Regions from separate parts of the Candidatus Sodalis pierantonii str. SOPE genome, predicted to be linked through region 1. Evidence: riboswitches for the same ligand, from Rfam matches in the RefSeq annotation. Region 1 holds a riboswitch; the other holds the start of a gene.
The links. A riboswitch is a leader RNA that binds a small molecule or an ion and turns the genes downstream of it on or off. The one in region 1 is predicted to bind thiamine pyrophosphate.
Positions count from the first base shown of each region.

Region 2: another riboswitch for thiamine pyrophosphate. It lies ahead of SOPEG_RS08305 (TenA family protein); the one in region 1 lies ahead of thiM (hydroxyethylthiazole kinase).

Region 1 covers NZ_CP006568.1:3,283,889-3,291,582, forward strand. Annotated here, with positions in the region: gene istA (IS21-like element ISSoEn3 family transposase) at 1-1,060, opposite strand, end outside; gene thiD (bifunctional hydroxymethylpyrimidine kinase/phosphomethylpyrimidine kinase) at 1,394-2,197, opposite strand; gene thiM (hydroxyethylthiazole kinase) at 2,194-2,982, opposite strand; TPP riboswitch at 3,029-3,129, opposite strand; gene SOPEG_RS16540 (helix-turn-helix transcriptional regulator) at 3,570-4,292, opposite strand; gene SOPEG_RS16545 (GNAT family N-acetyltransferase) at 4,567-5,052, shown strand; gene tsuB (thiosulfate utilization sulfurtransferase TsuB/YeeD) at 5,119-5,343, opposite strand; gene tsuA (thiosulfate utilization transporter TsuA/YeeE) at 5,365-6,420, opposite strand; gene SOPEG_RS16560 (LysR family transcriptional regulator) at 6,565-7,473, opposite strand; gene SOPEG_RS16565 (alanine racemase) at 7,605-7,694, shown strand, end outside.
Region 2 covers NZ_CP006568.1:1,625,431-1,633,124, reverse strand. Annotated here, with positions in the region: partial or broken gene SOPEG_RS08330 (LysR substrate-binding domain-containing protein) at 1-301, opposite strand, end outside; gene SOPEG_RS08325 (hypothetical protein) at 382-1,371, shown strand; gene SOPEG_RS08320 (ABC transporter substrate-binding protein) at 1,427-2,356, opposite strand; gene SOPEG_RS08315 (ABC transporter permease) at 2,382-3,152, opposite strand; gene SOPEG_RS08310 (ABC transporter ATP-binding protein) at 3,149-3,904, opposite strand; gene SOPEG_RS08305 (TenA family protein) at 3,901-4,599, opposite strand; TPP riboswitch at 4,857-4,958, opposite strand; gene SOPEG_RS08300 (IclR family transcriptional regulator) at 5,284-5,949, opposite strand; gene SOPEG_RS08295 (aldehyde dehydrogenase (NADP(+))) at 6,047-7,630, opposite strand; gene SOPEG_RS27270 (dihydroxyacetone kinase family protein) at 7,658-7,694, opposite strand, start outside.

The sequences.
Region 1 (7,694 bases):
ACCAGTTTTTGCCGTAGTCTATGTGGTAATCAGGTCCCACTCGGGCAACGAGATACTCACTGTATTCCCATTGTGTGGGCGGTAGAGGCCCAAGAGCCGGTTTGTCCAGCTGCTCGAAGCGTTCAAGGCGACTTTGTCCACCGTAATGACGCATCGGGCGCAGATTCAACTCATGATTGAGTTCTCGTATCACCTGGTTGAGTTCGGCCAGCGAGTAGAACCTACGTTTACGCAACCGGGCCAAAACCCAGCGTTCTACCAGCTGCACAGTTGATTCTGCCTTCGCCTTGTCTTTCGGTTTTCTCGGGCGCGCCGGTAGCACCACTGTCTCATAGTGATTTGCCAGCGCCTGGTAGCTCTGGTTTATGACCGGCTCATAGCGGTCAGGGGTGCTGACAGCGCTGCGCAGATTATCAGGTATCATCAGCTCCGGAACCCCACCCATGAAGTGCAGGCAGCGGCTATTGGCGTTGAGCCACGATGCCATGTCCTGGCCTTCGCAGGCTTCGATATACGCATAGCCTGACACGCCCATGGCAGCGACGAAGATAGCGACCTGGCGTACGCTACCGGTCGCAGGGTTGACGATAGGTACGGTGGAGCCACAGAAGTCGATGAAGAGCTTTTCGCCAGCCTTGTGCTCCATGCGCATGGAACGCCGCTGCTTCTTTTTCCAGTCACGGAACAGTGCACAAAACTGTGAGTACCCGAGGGCATCACCGCCCACGGCGGACTGATATTCCATCCAGGGCAGCTGCTTGGTCATGCCCTTGCGGCTTAACTCGGTATCGATATCAAGCCAGCTGGGTAAGGTATTGATAACTTTTCCGGATTTGCCGGGATAGAGCAGGCGGTCGAGGTCGACGGGGGACAGTTCCGCCGGCAATGGCCAGGCCAGGTTAGCTACCGTGAATCGGCCGAGGATATCGTGCACGGTAGTACAGCCTATGCCGAGCGCTGCTGCGATAGTGCGATTCGAGCGACGCTGCTCGAATTTCATACGTAAGACATTAATATAGATGCACATTTCCGTTCTCGCTTTCTTCTTTTTACGTGCCATGCCATGCCCCCGGAAGCTAAAAGTCTCCAGAGTATGGCGGAACAGAAGATGAGCGATCGGACAGAATCGGAATCGCTGATCGGGCGACCGGAATCAGTGATCGGATGAAATCAGAATTAGTGATCGGGTGAAATCGGAATCAGTGATCGGATGTGACCGGAACCAGCAAGTACCGCTCAGGCAGAAGCAAACGCTCAGGCACAGCCGCGTCCCGCATTGCTGATCCGACCGCAGCGCGCCGAGACCAGTTTCATGCTTAACGCTTTCGATGCGCGGCATTTGCAGCTGGAGCATGACCTGCTCACCTACGCCGCCGGCATTCTTGAAGGGGTATCACCACCACTCATGGAAATGATGGACCGGTCCGATACCTTGCCCCACGCGTAAATCATCGGCATGCAGCAACGCCTGCTGCAGCCACGCTTTGGCCGCCCGCAGGGTTTGCGGCCAATCATCATAACGCGGGCGCAGCGCGGCCAGCGCGGCTGACAGCGTGCAGCCGGTGCCGTGGGTGTGGCGTGTGGCGACCCGCGCGCTGTCGAAGCGAAGCTCATACTCCGGGCTGATCAGCCAGTCCGGGCTTGCGCCGCCGGCCAAATGGCCGCCTTTCATCACCACCGCCTGACACCCCAACGTCAGAAGCGCGCGGCCCTGCAGACGCATTTGATGCTCATCCACCGCCGGCGCACAGCCGAGCAGGACCGCCGCCTCGGGAAGATTGGGGGTAATAATTGACGCTAACGGCAACAAAATATCCCGCAGGCTGGTGACCGCATCCTCATCCAACAGCGCATCGCCGCTTTTCGCAACCATGACCGTATCGAGTACCAGCCAGGGAATGGGGTATTTTTGTAGCTTGGCCGCCACCGCGCGGATAACCGATGCTTGTCCGAGCATACCGATTTTGGCGCTATCGATACGCGCGTCGCTCAGCACCGACTCCATCTGGGCCACCACAAACGCCGCATCAATGGGATAGACCGACTGTACGCCGCGCGTGTTTTGCGCCACCAGCGAGGTCACAACCGTAGTGCCATAGGCGCCGAGCGCTGAAAAGGTTTTCAAATCGGCCTGGATGCCGGCCCCGCCGCTGGGATCGGTGCCGGCGATGGACAGCGCATAGTAAATTCGACTCATTGCACATCCTCCGCGCACAGACGATACAACTCATCGAGCATGCCGCTGGAAAAGCTGCCAGGCCCCGCCGCCCAGGCGGCGGTCAGACGGCCGGCGCGAGCCATCAGCCGGCAGGCGCCAGCGACATTGTCCAGCCGCTCGCCCGGCAAGGCCGTGCAGGCGGCCACCACCGCCGACAATGCGCAACCGGTACCGGTCACGCGCGTCATTAACGGATGGCCGTCATCGACCTGCCAGACGCGAATACCGTCAGTAATCACGTCTACCGCGCCGGTTACCGCTACCACCGCGCCGCAATCCTTGGCCAGCGCCCGTGCGGCGGGCAGAGCTTGCAGGGAATCATCGCCGCTGTCAACGCCGCGGCCGGCAGGAACAATGCCGGCCAGCGCTAAAATTTCCGAGGCGTTACCGCGCACCGCCGCCGGTTGCAGGGTCAACAGACGCCGGGCGAAATGACTGCGGTAATCCAGCGCGCCGACGCCGACGGGATCCAGAACCCAAGGCGTATCCGCCGTCCTGGCGGCGGCGATCGCCGCTAGCATGGCCTCGGCGCGCTGCTGGCATAGCGTGCCGATATTAATCAATAAGGCATCTGCGATGGCGCTGAATTGCGCGGCCTCTTCCGGCTCCAGCACCATAGCGGGGGAAGCGCCCAAAGCCAGCAGCATGTTGGCGGTAATGGTTTGCACCACATCATTGGTGAGGCAGTGCACCAGCGGCGCCTGCTGGCGCAGTTGCAGCAGGGTCTGGGCGGCAATTGCGCCCGGTAATTCGGAGGGTTGCATGGTTCTCATTACTCCCACCGGCGATCAAGAAGGCGGTTCCGCGGGTGAATGGGGACCGTGACTTCCCTACGCTGGCATGATCCAGTTCAGGTAATACGGGTATTTCTCAGCCTTAACCTGGCGGTCGAGGCACCCCGAGTCATTGATAAAATAGCATTTTTAGGGATAAACGGCGATGTCTTCCTTCGGGCATGATAGCCCAATGGCCAGGCGGAACACAATCCATTTACGCTCTAGCGTCTGACAAACGCGTCAACCAACGGAACCATCGCGCTTTCGGTCCCGATAACGCGTTTCACTTTTGCCGCGCCGCCGGGGCGCGTGCCCGACAGCGATGCCCCGGGCCAGCACGGCGCGTTATTTTACCTCTTTATTTTCCAGGTTTACCCGACGGGGGGTTATTAGCCCGGATCTTTTAATGACGTCCAAGCGCCGGGAGAACAAAGTACACAAATATTGTGGGAACTAAAGGAATGGAATCGACATCCTCCACAGCAAAATAGGTTATACAGATTAAATAAAAAAAATGGATTAATTAGTAGGGTCTCAATGGTATCGTTGGATTGAGAAGGAAATCTTCTAGACGACTAACTTAACAGTTTCAGTTCCATTGCGCGCGTGATAGCGTGTTTTGCGTTCGCCACACCAAGTTTATTGATATTGCGAATATGAAATTTAACAGTCCCCTCGCTGATAGACAGGATAGTGGAGATTTTATTATAGGTTTTACCCACGCTTGCCCAGAACAACACCTCTTTTTTTCGCGGCGATAGCCGGCAGGGTTCTTGTTCAGTCCCCTCGGTCACCTGTTCCTTACGCGCGTCGAAAAAGCGGATGACTTTTTCATGGGTGGTGATGAGCAACATCTGGAATTTATCTTTTTCACGCTCTATGACATCATAAAAATCAGCACCTTGCTTCATCTGAATTATTGTTAGCGTCGCCAGATTGTTGTCAGGATCATGCAGCGTGAAGGTATAACCATTGTCAAGGGCGTAATCGCTAGACATCTTATAAAAGTTTTGGTCCGGCAGATTGGGATTATTTTGCCAGCTAAAAGGCGTAAACTTACGGCAGGCGATCAGCAGTACCGGGTCAATTTTTTGAAAACCATAATTACGATATTGATTCAGCCAACCCGCCGGGTAATCGGATATCATATAGGCAGGGTGTCCTTCGCCCTTATTCATCATGAAGTAGGCGAAAGTGAAAACATCGGAATCGTTAAATATATGTGAAAGATAAAGTTTAATATTTTTCTTCATCTGGTTGATGAATAGCATATAATCCTTATCGCTTGGGTCACCCATTATCTCTACCTGTTATATTTATTTGAATGAACGGAATAATCACACCGATGATGGAAATCCGGCGGTGCAGCTATTTTACTTTATGATTGTTGGATAGTATAAGAAGCCCACAATGGAAGCAACCACTAACAGAGGTGTTTATAATTATCCGTCACAGTATCGGGCCGAACAAATCAATCCGTTGCGGTTACTTTGATTAGCCTGAACATTAAATAACATGTACCATAATTAACTCTCGCTCATCTTTTGGGTTCCCCGGCCAGCAGGACATGCAATGAACAGGAACAGCGGCGACATTACCGTCAGAAATTATCAGGAAGCGGACCGCCCCTTTTTGCGCACGCTGTTTCTCGCCTCACGCAAAGCGAACTGGCTGTGGCTGGACGACCGCCACTGGAAGTTGGAGGATTTTGACGCGGTAACGCTTGGGGAAAAGATCCTGGTGGCGGAAATCGACCAGGATATCGCCGGCTTTGCTTCGCTCACGGTGCAAGACCGTTTTTTGCATAACCTGTTTATTGCTCCCCAGTGGCAACGGCAAAAGGTGGGGACCGCCCTGCTGGACGCCTGCTATCCTTTATGCCGGGGCACGATGGCGCTGAAGTGCCTCATGCTCAATCAACGCGCGCTGCGCTTCTATCTGCATAACGGCTGGCGCGTCATTACCACCGGTTTGGCGGAGAACGGCGAATACTATCTGATGCATCACCGCCAGCCGCCGGCTTCATCGCGTCGAAACGCCGCATCCACGCGCCCTTGATGGGGGCCAGTGCCGCCATCAAGGGCTTTGGCGATTCGCCGTCTGCGCTATTCCCCGGGCGCCGCCTCAGGCTTTTGTAAGCGTGATGCTCCACTGTGCGGCTCCCACCTGCTGGTAATCGGTAACGAGATGCCCCTGTTCCGCCGCCCATTGGGGCAGACTTTCCGTCGCCTGCGTGCAGTCGAAGTCAATGATCAGCTCGTCGCCGGCCTGTAACGCCGCCATCGCGGACTGCGCTTCGATAAGCGGGAAAGGACAAACCTGGCTGATAACATCAAGTTTCTTAATCATTACGTTTCCTTATTACCTGTATCAGACTGATGCCGCGCGCAATGCCGCCCGGCGCCGCGGGCGTACGAACAGATACCATGACGCCGTCCAGACGCCCAAAATCATAAAGGCCAATCCGACCCAGCCCTGCCAGGTCAGCATGGCGGTCATCACCAGGCCGTTGCCGATGGAACACCCGCCGGCGGTAGTCGCGCCGAATCCCATCAGGATGCCGCCGGTGCAACTGCGCATCAAGGTGGCGGCATCGGCGGCGCGCAGGCGGAATTCACCGCTGCCTTTGGCAGCGATGAACGCGCCAAGGAAAATGCCCAGTACTAAAAACACCCCCCAGTTGATGAATTTGTCATCCCCTATCACCAGATACTGCACAATATTGGCGCTCAGCGCGGTAATGCCCAGGCCGAAGAGGCGTCCGGAGGCGATACTTAACGGCCAGGCCAGCGTCGCGATAAAGCCTATCACTACGGCAGTGGCAAAGGGATGCCAGCGTTTTTCAAACAGCAGATGGGCAAGCCCGGTTTTTTTTGCCGGTAGTGCGGCTATCGCCAGCGTCGGTTTTTTCAATTCCCGGCGCGCTAACCAGACGGTCACCAGCACCAATAGGGCGATGAACAGCCAGGGAGACAAGCCCAAGGTGTCCGCCATCGCATTATGGGCAGTATGGAAGGAGGCAAGGTGCTGATTGAAGCTAGCCAGATGCGGGGAGCGCATTACGGCGCTGGTCAACATATAGGCCGCCAGGGCAATCCAACTGCCGATTAACCCTTCGCCGGCGCGGTACCAGGTACCGGTCGCACAGCCGCCGGCCATGACGATCCCAATACCAAAGACGTACCCGCCAACGATAGTGCCCAACCAGGGAAAAGCGCCGGCATCGTAACTGAACTGCCCCGCGGCGATGAGGATATATACGCCGACGCTTTGAATAGCGATGGCAATCAGTAAGGCGTAAAAGATACGGTTATTTTTGGCCAGGTACATATCGCGAAAACCGCCCGTTAGGCAGAATCGCCCCCGTTGCATAACAAAGCCAAGAAGCGCACCGCAAATGAGCCCGGTGAAAAGTGTTTGTAGCACAATAAATATTCGAAATCAAAGTATTAGGAGATATAATTATTCTCCCCACCTGCACGACCCGCCAATATCCAAATACAATACTATATAAAGAAAAAATATTTCCCCCGCCCGCGGTGACGGCAGACTCACCCGCGCCGCCGCCTGTCATCGCTGGCGCCAGGGAGCCTGCGGCTGGAATTGCTCCTGCATCATACGCATAAATGCGCGCGTTCGCTCCGGCAGCCCTGCGCCCTGGTGGGTAAGCGCCACGACATTGGCGTCGGGCAATCGCCAGTCAGGCAACAGCGGCAGCAGTTTTCCCTCCGCCAGGACATCCGCCACATCCCATTCCGAACACATGATGACGCCCAGCCCCTCCACCGCCCATTGCCGGATCACTTCGCCGTCGTTACTGATTAATATCGGTTGCATACGGATGTTGACCGTAGTGCACCGCGATCGTAGCTGCCACAGCGTCACGTCTTCGTTGTTTTCATGCAGCGCTATGGTCGGTAGCGTCGCCAGATCCTGCGGATGTGCCGGCAGGCCATAGCGTTCAATAAACGCCGGCGAGGCGCAGAGGAGGCGTCGATTGGGGGCGATGTAATGGCTAATCAGGTTCGATGAACGCAACTCGCCAATATGGATAACCAAATCGCTACGGTCGCTGCTGGCGACCAAGGGCTGGTCGGAGAGCGTCATTCTGATATCCACGTCGGGATAGCGCTGGCGAAAGGCGGCGACCACCGATGCGACATAGCGCCGGCCGAAGCCGAAAGGGGCATTGATGGCGAGGCGGCCGACCATTCCGTGACGCCTGGCATGCAGCGTCTCCATCAGGCCGGCGATCTCATCGATAATGCCCACGCCGCGCTGGCACAACAGCTCGCCCTCGTCGGTAAACTGCAACTGACGCGCACTGCGGTCCACCAGTTGGATACCCAACTTTCGTTCAAGCTGCTGTAGCCGCTGGGTCACCGCGGAGGCGGTGAGGCCGAGTTTATGCGCCGTCGCCAGCAGGCTGGCGCTTTCCCGGATCACCAGCAGAAACTGTATATCGGTGGAGTTCAGCATAACTGAATCATAGAATTAGCATAATTAAATATCAATGATCTCCAGATTGATTAGTACAAAAAAATCGTCTTACCGTCTCCGTCAAGGATTTCTTCATGCATCTCCACCAGCTCGACACTCCGTGCGCAATAGTGGATCGCGCGCGGCTACAAGAAAACATACAGCGCATGCAGCAGCGCATGAACCAGCTGGGGGTGAAATTCCGGCCTCATGTCAAAACG
Region 2 (7,694 bases), 1.7 Mb from region 1:
GGTCAGCGTCAGGGTAGGCGGCGATTTCGCCCGCTGGATATCCTCCACCGCGCTCAACAGATCGGCGAAGGCCCGGGTAGAGGCCTGCAATAAACGCTGGCCGGCGGCGGTCAGTTGGACCTGCCGCGCGCCGGGGATAAAAACCGGGGGTATCGAGGAATTGCTCCAGTAGCTGAATCTGGTGACTGATGGCAGTTGGAGTAACGCCTATCTGTTGTGCCGCCTGTTTGAAACTGCCGCTGGGGGCCACCGCATCTAAGGCTTTGACCGCGCCGAGCGGCGGGAGACGATAAGATCGCATGATGAGTTATTTTCATCTCCGGGTGAAAACTTTGATTTTGTCAAGGGCAGAATAAGCAGGGTAAGCTGATTTGGCAATGCATGGAGGATGAAATATTTTTAGCTTTTATCGGCTGGATAAGGGAGGAATATCCGATGATGATCTCAACGCTCGAGGACCCGAAGGCTCCCCGCTCCGCGCGCACGGCGCCGGACCTGCTGGGTCCCTTAGCGCTTCTGGCGCTGGCGGGGGTGATGACCACTCTGGTCGTCTGGCCTGCGGTCTACTCTGCCTGTATTGCCGTCGGGGGCGCCAGATTTTGGTGGCGCACGCGGTATCTGCCCCCGGCGCGGTGCGGCGGTTTCGCCCGACTATCACGCCTGCTTGGCGCGCTGGCGGTGGCGTGCCCGTTAGCAGCCATGGGATGCTGGGAATACTATGGTCTGGACCACCCGCTCACGCATGCTGGCAACGGCCTGGCGGCCCTGTCGCTGCTGCTGCTGGGGCTAAACGAACGCTACAATCCGCAGCCCTGGCTACCGACCGCGCTGCGGGCGGAGCGGCGTTTTCTGGCTCGCTGCTGGGCGCTGGCGTTTACCACAGCCGGGGCGGGGGCAACGCTGCTTATTCTGCCGTCTTATCTGCACAGCCGGGTGATGATGGTGCCTTGGGCGGGAGCAACGCCGCCGGGGATGTGGGTCCTGCCGGTGTTGCTGGCGTTGGCGCTCAGCGCCGGGTTGAGTCGGCGGCGGCGAATCGCGCCGGCGGGACCGACCTACGGCGGCTCCCTGTGCAGCGTCGCGGGGACCGGCATGCTGTTGGCGAGCGTTGATTCTCCCGCGCTGGGGATGGTCCTGTTGTCGTCGCTGGCGCTGATTGGCGTGGGGCTGGGCCTGATGTTGACAACGCCGGTGCAGGGTATTGCCGGACGGCGCGATGCGGGGACGGCGTGGCTGATGGCGGCCGTTCCCGCCGTCAGTGCGGCCGTGGCGGCGGGGTTGGTGATGATTGTGCTGGGGCAGAATGGCGGCAGCGCGGGCTATCTTCACGTTTTACCCTGCTGGCGGTGTGCGGCGCGGTGGCAACCCTGATGGCGCAGGCATCATAGGGCTATTGCGGGCGGCGCGCTTTATACTGGCTCGGCGCTTAACGCAGCTCCACGGCATAGGTCGAGACCGGGCGGGGGTGGGTAATCAGATGATTGTCGTCGAGGAATTGCTGATACGCCTGGTAGCGCGGTATGTCCAGCCGCGCCGGATCTTTGGCGAACAGCGGTAGCGTTGCCTGCCAGGCGCGCCGGTAGAGCGCCGTATCCAGATCAGGATAGGCGCGGGCGAACGTCCGCCAGCTTTCATCAGGGTGAGCCAGCAAATAGTCGGTGCCCTGCTTCAGGGCCGCCAAAAAGCGCCTGATCTTGGGTTCCGCCAATGCCGCCTTATTGGCAACGATGATCAATTCGTCATACGCCGGCACGCCGTAGTCTTCCACGTCAAACACTACCGGTTGTTTGCCCTGCTGCTGGAGTTCCAACGCTTCGATATTGCGATAACCGCCGATAACCGCATCCACCTGGCCCGCCATCAGCGCGCTGGTCAGTTGAAAGTTGACGTTGACCATCTGGGTATCTTGCAGGGTCAAGTGATCATGGCGCAACATGGTATCGAGCGTTGCCTCCTCCAGACCGCTGACGGAAAAACCGATTTTTTTGCTTTTCAAATCGGCCAGGGTACGGATGTTTTTATCCAGCGTCATCACCGTGTTAAGCGGGGTGTCGATAAGCGTCCCGACGCGCACCAACGGCAGCCCCTGATCGGCAAAAAAATGCAGCTGTGGCTGATAGGTAATGGCCAGATCCGCTTGCTTGGCGGCCACCAGCCGCGGCGGCAGTGACGGATCCGACGGCGGCACCAGCGTAACGTCCAAATCCGCCGCCCGGAAGGCGCCTATCTGCTGAGCCACGATAATCGGTGCGTGATCGGGATTAATATGCCAATCCAGCACCAGCGTAATCTTATCCGCGGCGCCGGCATAGCCGGCGGCGGCGAGGAGAAGAGCGGCAATACTCTGTTTTATCATTGTCGTTACCCATTAAAAAAACGCATCAGGCGCCGTTTTCCGGCATCCAGAAAATAAGGCGCCGAATCAGCGCATCCACTACCGTCCATAACAACAGCGTCATTACCACCAGAATCAGCAGGGCGGCGAAACACATATCGGCTTGCATGCGCGCATTGGCGTTAAGCATTACATACCCCAGTCCTTCGGCCGAGCCGACCCACTCACCGATAATGGCGCCGATAGGGGCGACGGCGGCCGCCATGCGCAACCCGGAACCGAATGCCGGCAGCGCGGCCATCAATCTGACATGGCGCAGTTGCGCATAGGACGACGCGCGCAGGGTGCGCGCCAAATCCAGATAGTCGTTATCTACCCGGCGCAGCCCGTCGAAAAAGGCCGACACGATCGGGAAAAAGATGATAAGCACCGCCATCGCCACTTTGGCGCTCATGCCGTAGCCGAACCACAGCACCAGCAGCGGCGCCAGCGCGAAAACCGGTATCGCCTGGCTGGTGAGCACCACTGGCATTAACCAACGCTGCAATCGGGGGAAATGAACCATCCCCAGCGCCAGCAGCCCGCCCAAAACCACCCCGATCAGTAGGCCGCCCATAATTTCCAGCGCGGTGATAGCACCGTGATGCGCCAGTAGAAGGCGGCCGCGCCACAGGGCAGTGGCCACGGCCGTCGGCGAGGGCAGGAGGAATGCGGGGATGCCCGTCAGGGTAATCAGCCACCATAGCAACAGCAGACCGGCGGCCACCGTCAGGCCTTGCCGCCAGCGCGCGCCCGGCGCATTAATCGCCGCTATCATTCCGCGCTCCCCAGTAGTTGGCGCAACAGCGCGCCCTGGCTTTGCTGCACGGCGGGATCATCCGGCGCCCGCGGCGACTCGCCGGCGAGGTCCAGGCCGGTGAGAAACCGCGCGGGTTGCCCGGCGAGGACCCACAGCCGATGGCTCAGGCGGCACGCCTCGAGGGGATCGTGGGTGATAAGCATCACGGTATGCGCGCTAAGCAACCGTGCCGACAGCGCCTGGATCTTGGCGCGGGTCAGGATGTCGAGGGCAGAGAACGGCTCGTCCATCAGTACCACGGGCTGACGTTCGTAGAGCGTTCGGGCCAGGGCGGCGCGCTGCCGCATACCGCCGGAAAGCGCGGCGGGCAGGCTCGCGCCGACGCCGTCCAGGCCGACCTCGGCAAGTAAGTAGTCGGCCCAGTCGCTCTCGGCTTTCTCTCTGCGCAAACGCGCGCCGAGGGTAATATTTTGTTTCACCGTCAACCACGGATAGAGCAGGTCCTTTTGCCCCATATAGGCAATCCGACCGGCAAGGGGCAGGCCATCGCTGCCGCTGACGGTACCGGCGTCCGCCGGCGTCAGACCGGCGATGATCTTCAGCAGGCTGGTTTTACCCACGCCGCTCGCGCCCAGCACCGCAGCGCATTGGCCGCCGTCGAGGGTAAAATTCAGTTTGTCGAACAGGACCCGATTATTCAGGCGCAGCGTCAGGTCACGCACCACAATCCCGATTGCTGCAGGGGGCGCGGGCGTCACGGCAGCGATCATACGGCTATTACCGTGGGGTGGGGCGTCAACCCCATTTGCCAGAAAGCGCTTTCCAGCCGGGTGGCGGTGGTGAAAATGGCGGACAGAGCGTCAAAACGCTGTTCGGCGCCGCGCGCCTGGCCTACGCGCTCTAATTGATCGATGGCGGCCCGCGCGCCGCTCAGGTAGTCGCCGTCAGAGTAATTCTGGATCCATTCAGCATAGGGATTGCTCGCCAGAACCGTGGCGGGATCATCCCGTAGGCGCTGGCCGATTTCGGCATAGCCCGCGACGCAGGGAATCAACGCGACCAGCAAGTCAAGGACATCGCCGGACTGGCCGATATCCAGCACATAGCGGGTATAGGTCAACGTCTCGTTGGCTTCGGGCTCTTTTGCCATCTCCTCCTCGCGCAGCCCCCATTGCGCGCAATAGGCCACATGCATCGGCAATTCTTTCACGATAGCCTCCAGGGAAACTACCGCGGCGCGGATCTCCGGCAGCGTGCGCAATTTGTAGGCCAACAGGGCATAAGCCCGGACGAAATGAATAAGAAAGAGATAGTCTTGCACAAGATAGCAGCGAAAAGCGCCGTCCGGCAGCGTACCCGCCGCCAGTTGGCGGACAAAATCGTGATGAATATAAGCCTGCCAGTGATGGCCTGCTTCTTGTTTTAAGCGTCCGTACAGACCGTGCTCGAAAGCGGTTCGATTCATGGCGAGCATTCCTTTATGAAAGACAGCCGCGGCCCGGCAGGGCGATAAGTGCACCCTTGCAGGAGACCTTAGGACAGGGGGAGTAGGCAGGGCATGTCATTGCGTGCCGGGGGGCGGAGAGCGAGCATGCGCGCAAAGCGACAGCGGCCAGCGGCAGCCAGAGCGAATAACGGCGGACGATGTCACGGACAGGGGGAAAATGCATGAGACCTCCAATCAGGGTGCGGAGATCCGGGTACGCTAAGGTGAATAGGCAACAAGCTATTACCGACCGTCCCTTCGCTGGCATGACCCAGATCAGGTTCAAAGGGTTCGGCGATAGCCATCTCAGTCCAGACAAGACACCCCTCGGATACGCTAGTTATACGGGATTCGTTTTTTTATTTCAATCCTTACCGGCGCATCGGACGGCTGCGCGGACCACGACGCGCGCGGGCCGCGGAGGCCTACCCGTGGACCGTCGGTCGCGGCAAAAGGGAGAACAAGAGAGGCGTATTAGTCAGGATGCGATGACAGCGCGTCGAGCGGCGCAGTGGCCGACGGTGCGCTCTGGAGCCTGCCCGGCGTCCAGCCGAGTTCCAGTGAGATTTTATGGGCAGTTTCCATTACCAGGCCGGCCAGCCCCTCCAGTCTAGGCAGAGGAAGGCGATCCGCAGGCCCGGATACGCTGACCGCGGCGAAAACCTAGCCATTGGTGCCGCGCACGGGGGCGCCGACGCAGTGAACGCTCAGCTCATTTTCTTGCAGATCAAAAGAATAGCCCCGCTCGCGGGTAAGCCGCAGCTCTGCAAGCAGGGCATCGCCGTCGGTCAAGGTGTGCGGCGTGCGCTCAATCAGCGTGTCGCTGATGATTTTATTGATAAGCGTGGGGGGGAGTTGCCAGGCAAGGAACGCTTTGCCCACGCTGGTGCAATGCACCAGCGCCGCTTCGATACGGGTTATCATGGTGTTGCCGCTGCTGTTCATCGCCTGGCGCTCAACATAGACCATTTGTGCGCCGTCAAATATACATAGATGGGTGTTTTCATCGGTAATCAGCTGCAACTGGGTGGCGTATGGCCGCGCGTGACTATCGAGGTCGAGATTATGCAGCACCAGACTGCCCAACTGGAATAATTTCATGCCCAGCTTATAGGTGTCGCGTTTACCGTTTTGCTCCAACAGGCCGATGTCGCGTAGGGAGGAGACCAGACGATGGGTGGTGGCGCGCGGCAGCCCCGTGCGTCCGGCGATTTCGGCCTGCGTCAGGTTCGCATCCCGCTGAGAGAAGCATTCCAATATTTGCAGCACCTTGGTCAGGCTTTTGATTGACGCCTGATTGGTTGTTTCACTATTGGCGCTGTTGTTCATACCCACCCCATCAATGACCCGCCAGACAATCCGGACGGCCTCACGCCGCCCTTAACCTTGACACCGACGACCCCGGCGCCGCCCCGTGCGCGGGCGGTCACGGCATGGGCCGCTTTGCGCCAACGCCTTCGATAATGTCGAGTATATCTCGAATAGTGGGATTTTTGCATCGCTTAACCTTCCCTATACCAAAAGGCATCAGGCGTCGCGCCCTGCAAGGCGCCGGCATACGCCTGAACGACGCCGAGCGCGCGTCGCTGGTGGCCGGAAACGGACCGCCGTGAACCATGGCATAGCCAACGTCTACCCCGGTGGGAAAACCATTGACCAATAGGCGGCCGGCGCGACGCTCAAGCGTTGGCAGCAGCGTCTGGGCGAGCGGATGGTCGGCCTCGTCCAAATGCAGCGTCAAGGTCAATTGCCCCTCCAGCGCGCGGATCGCCTGCTGTAATTGCGCGTCATCGTCAAAGCCCACCACCAGCGACGTGGGGCCGAACACTTCTTCGCTCAACCGAGGCTCGGCAAGAAAGTGCGCCCCGTCGGTGTAGAGCACCGACGCCTGCCCCTGATTGGCGCTTTGCACCGGTTGCCCCTGGGCCAGCAGGCTCACGCCGTCGACGGCGGCGAGCCCTGCGGCTTTATCCCGCCAGGCCTGCCAAATCCCGCGGCTTAACATGGTGGCTGCGGGGGCCTTGGCAAGTGTTGCAGTCAGATGCTGGCAGAATTGCGTCAGCGCTTTGCCTTTCAGCGCCAGGACCAGCCCAGGACTGGTGCAAAATTGGCCGACGCTCAGGGTCAGCGAGTCCACAAAGCGGGCGGCCAGCTCCGTTGATCGGTTCGCCAGCGCCGTGGGCAGCAGGATCTGCGGATTAATGCTGCTCATCTCGGCGTAAAAGGGCACAGGCACCGTTCGCCGCAGCGCCAGCGCCAGCAGTGCCAGGCCGCGCGCGCGCCGGTAAATCCCACGGCCTGGAATAAGCGGATGCGTGACCAGCCGCTCCCCCACCTCATGGCCGCCGCCGTGCAACAGGGAGAAAACCCCTTCCGGTAGTGCGAGCTGCTGTGCCGCTTGTTGTATGGCACGTCCGACGAGTTCGCTGGTGCCGGGGTGGGACGGGTGGGCTTTTACCACGATGGGGCACCCGGCCGCCAGCGCCGAGGCGCTATCGCCGCCGGCCACGGAAAACGCCAGCGGGAAATTGCTGGCGCCGAACACCGCCACCGGGCCGAGCGGGATGTGGCACTGGCGTAGGTCGGGACGCGGCAGCGGCTTACGCTCCGGCAGAGCTTCCTCGACGATGGCCTGCAAAAATTCCCCCCCCCCCCGGCGCACCACCGCGGCAAACATCGCCAGCTGGCCGACGGTGCGGGCGCGTTCCCCTTCAATGCGGCCGCGAGGCAGGCCGGTCTCCTGTACGGCGCGGATGATAAGGCTATCCCCCAGCGCCACGATGTTTTCGCCGATGCGCGTTAAAAAGTCGGCGCGGGTCGACAACGGCAGCGCGCGGTAGGCGTCAAAGGCCTGCTCGGCCAGTTGGCAGGCGAGGTCGACATTCGCGGCATCGGCGGCAAAAAACTCGGGCGCCAGGGGACAGTCCTGGCTAGGCTCATCGGCATAGAATCCGTTGCCGCCGCCCCGGGTGCAGCGATTCCCCAAAATCAGATTACCCGTCAGTTCCATTAGTATCCTCCCGATAAAGTCACGTGATTACAAAGCTTCCACCATTCGCAACAGCGCCACCTGG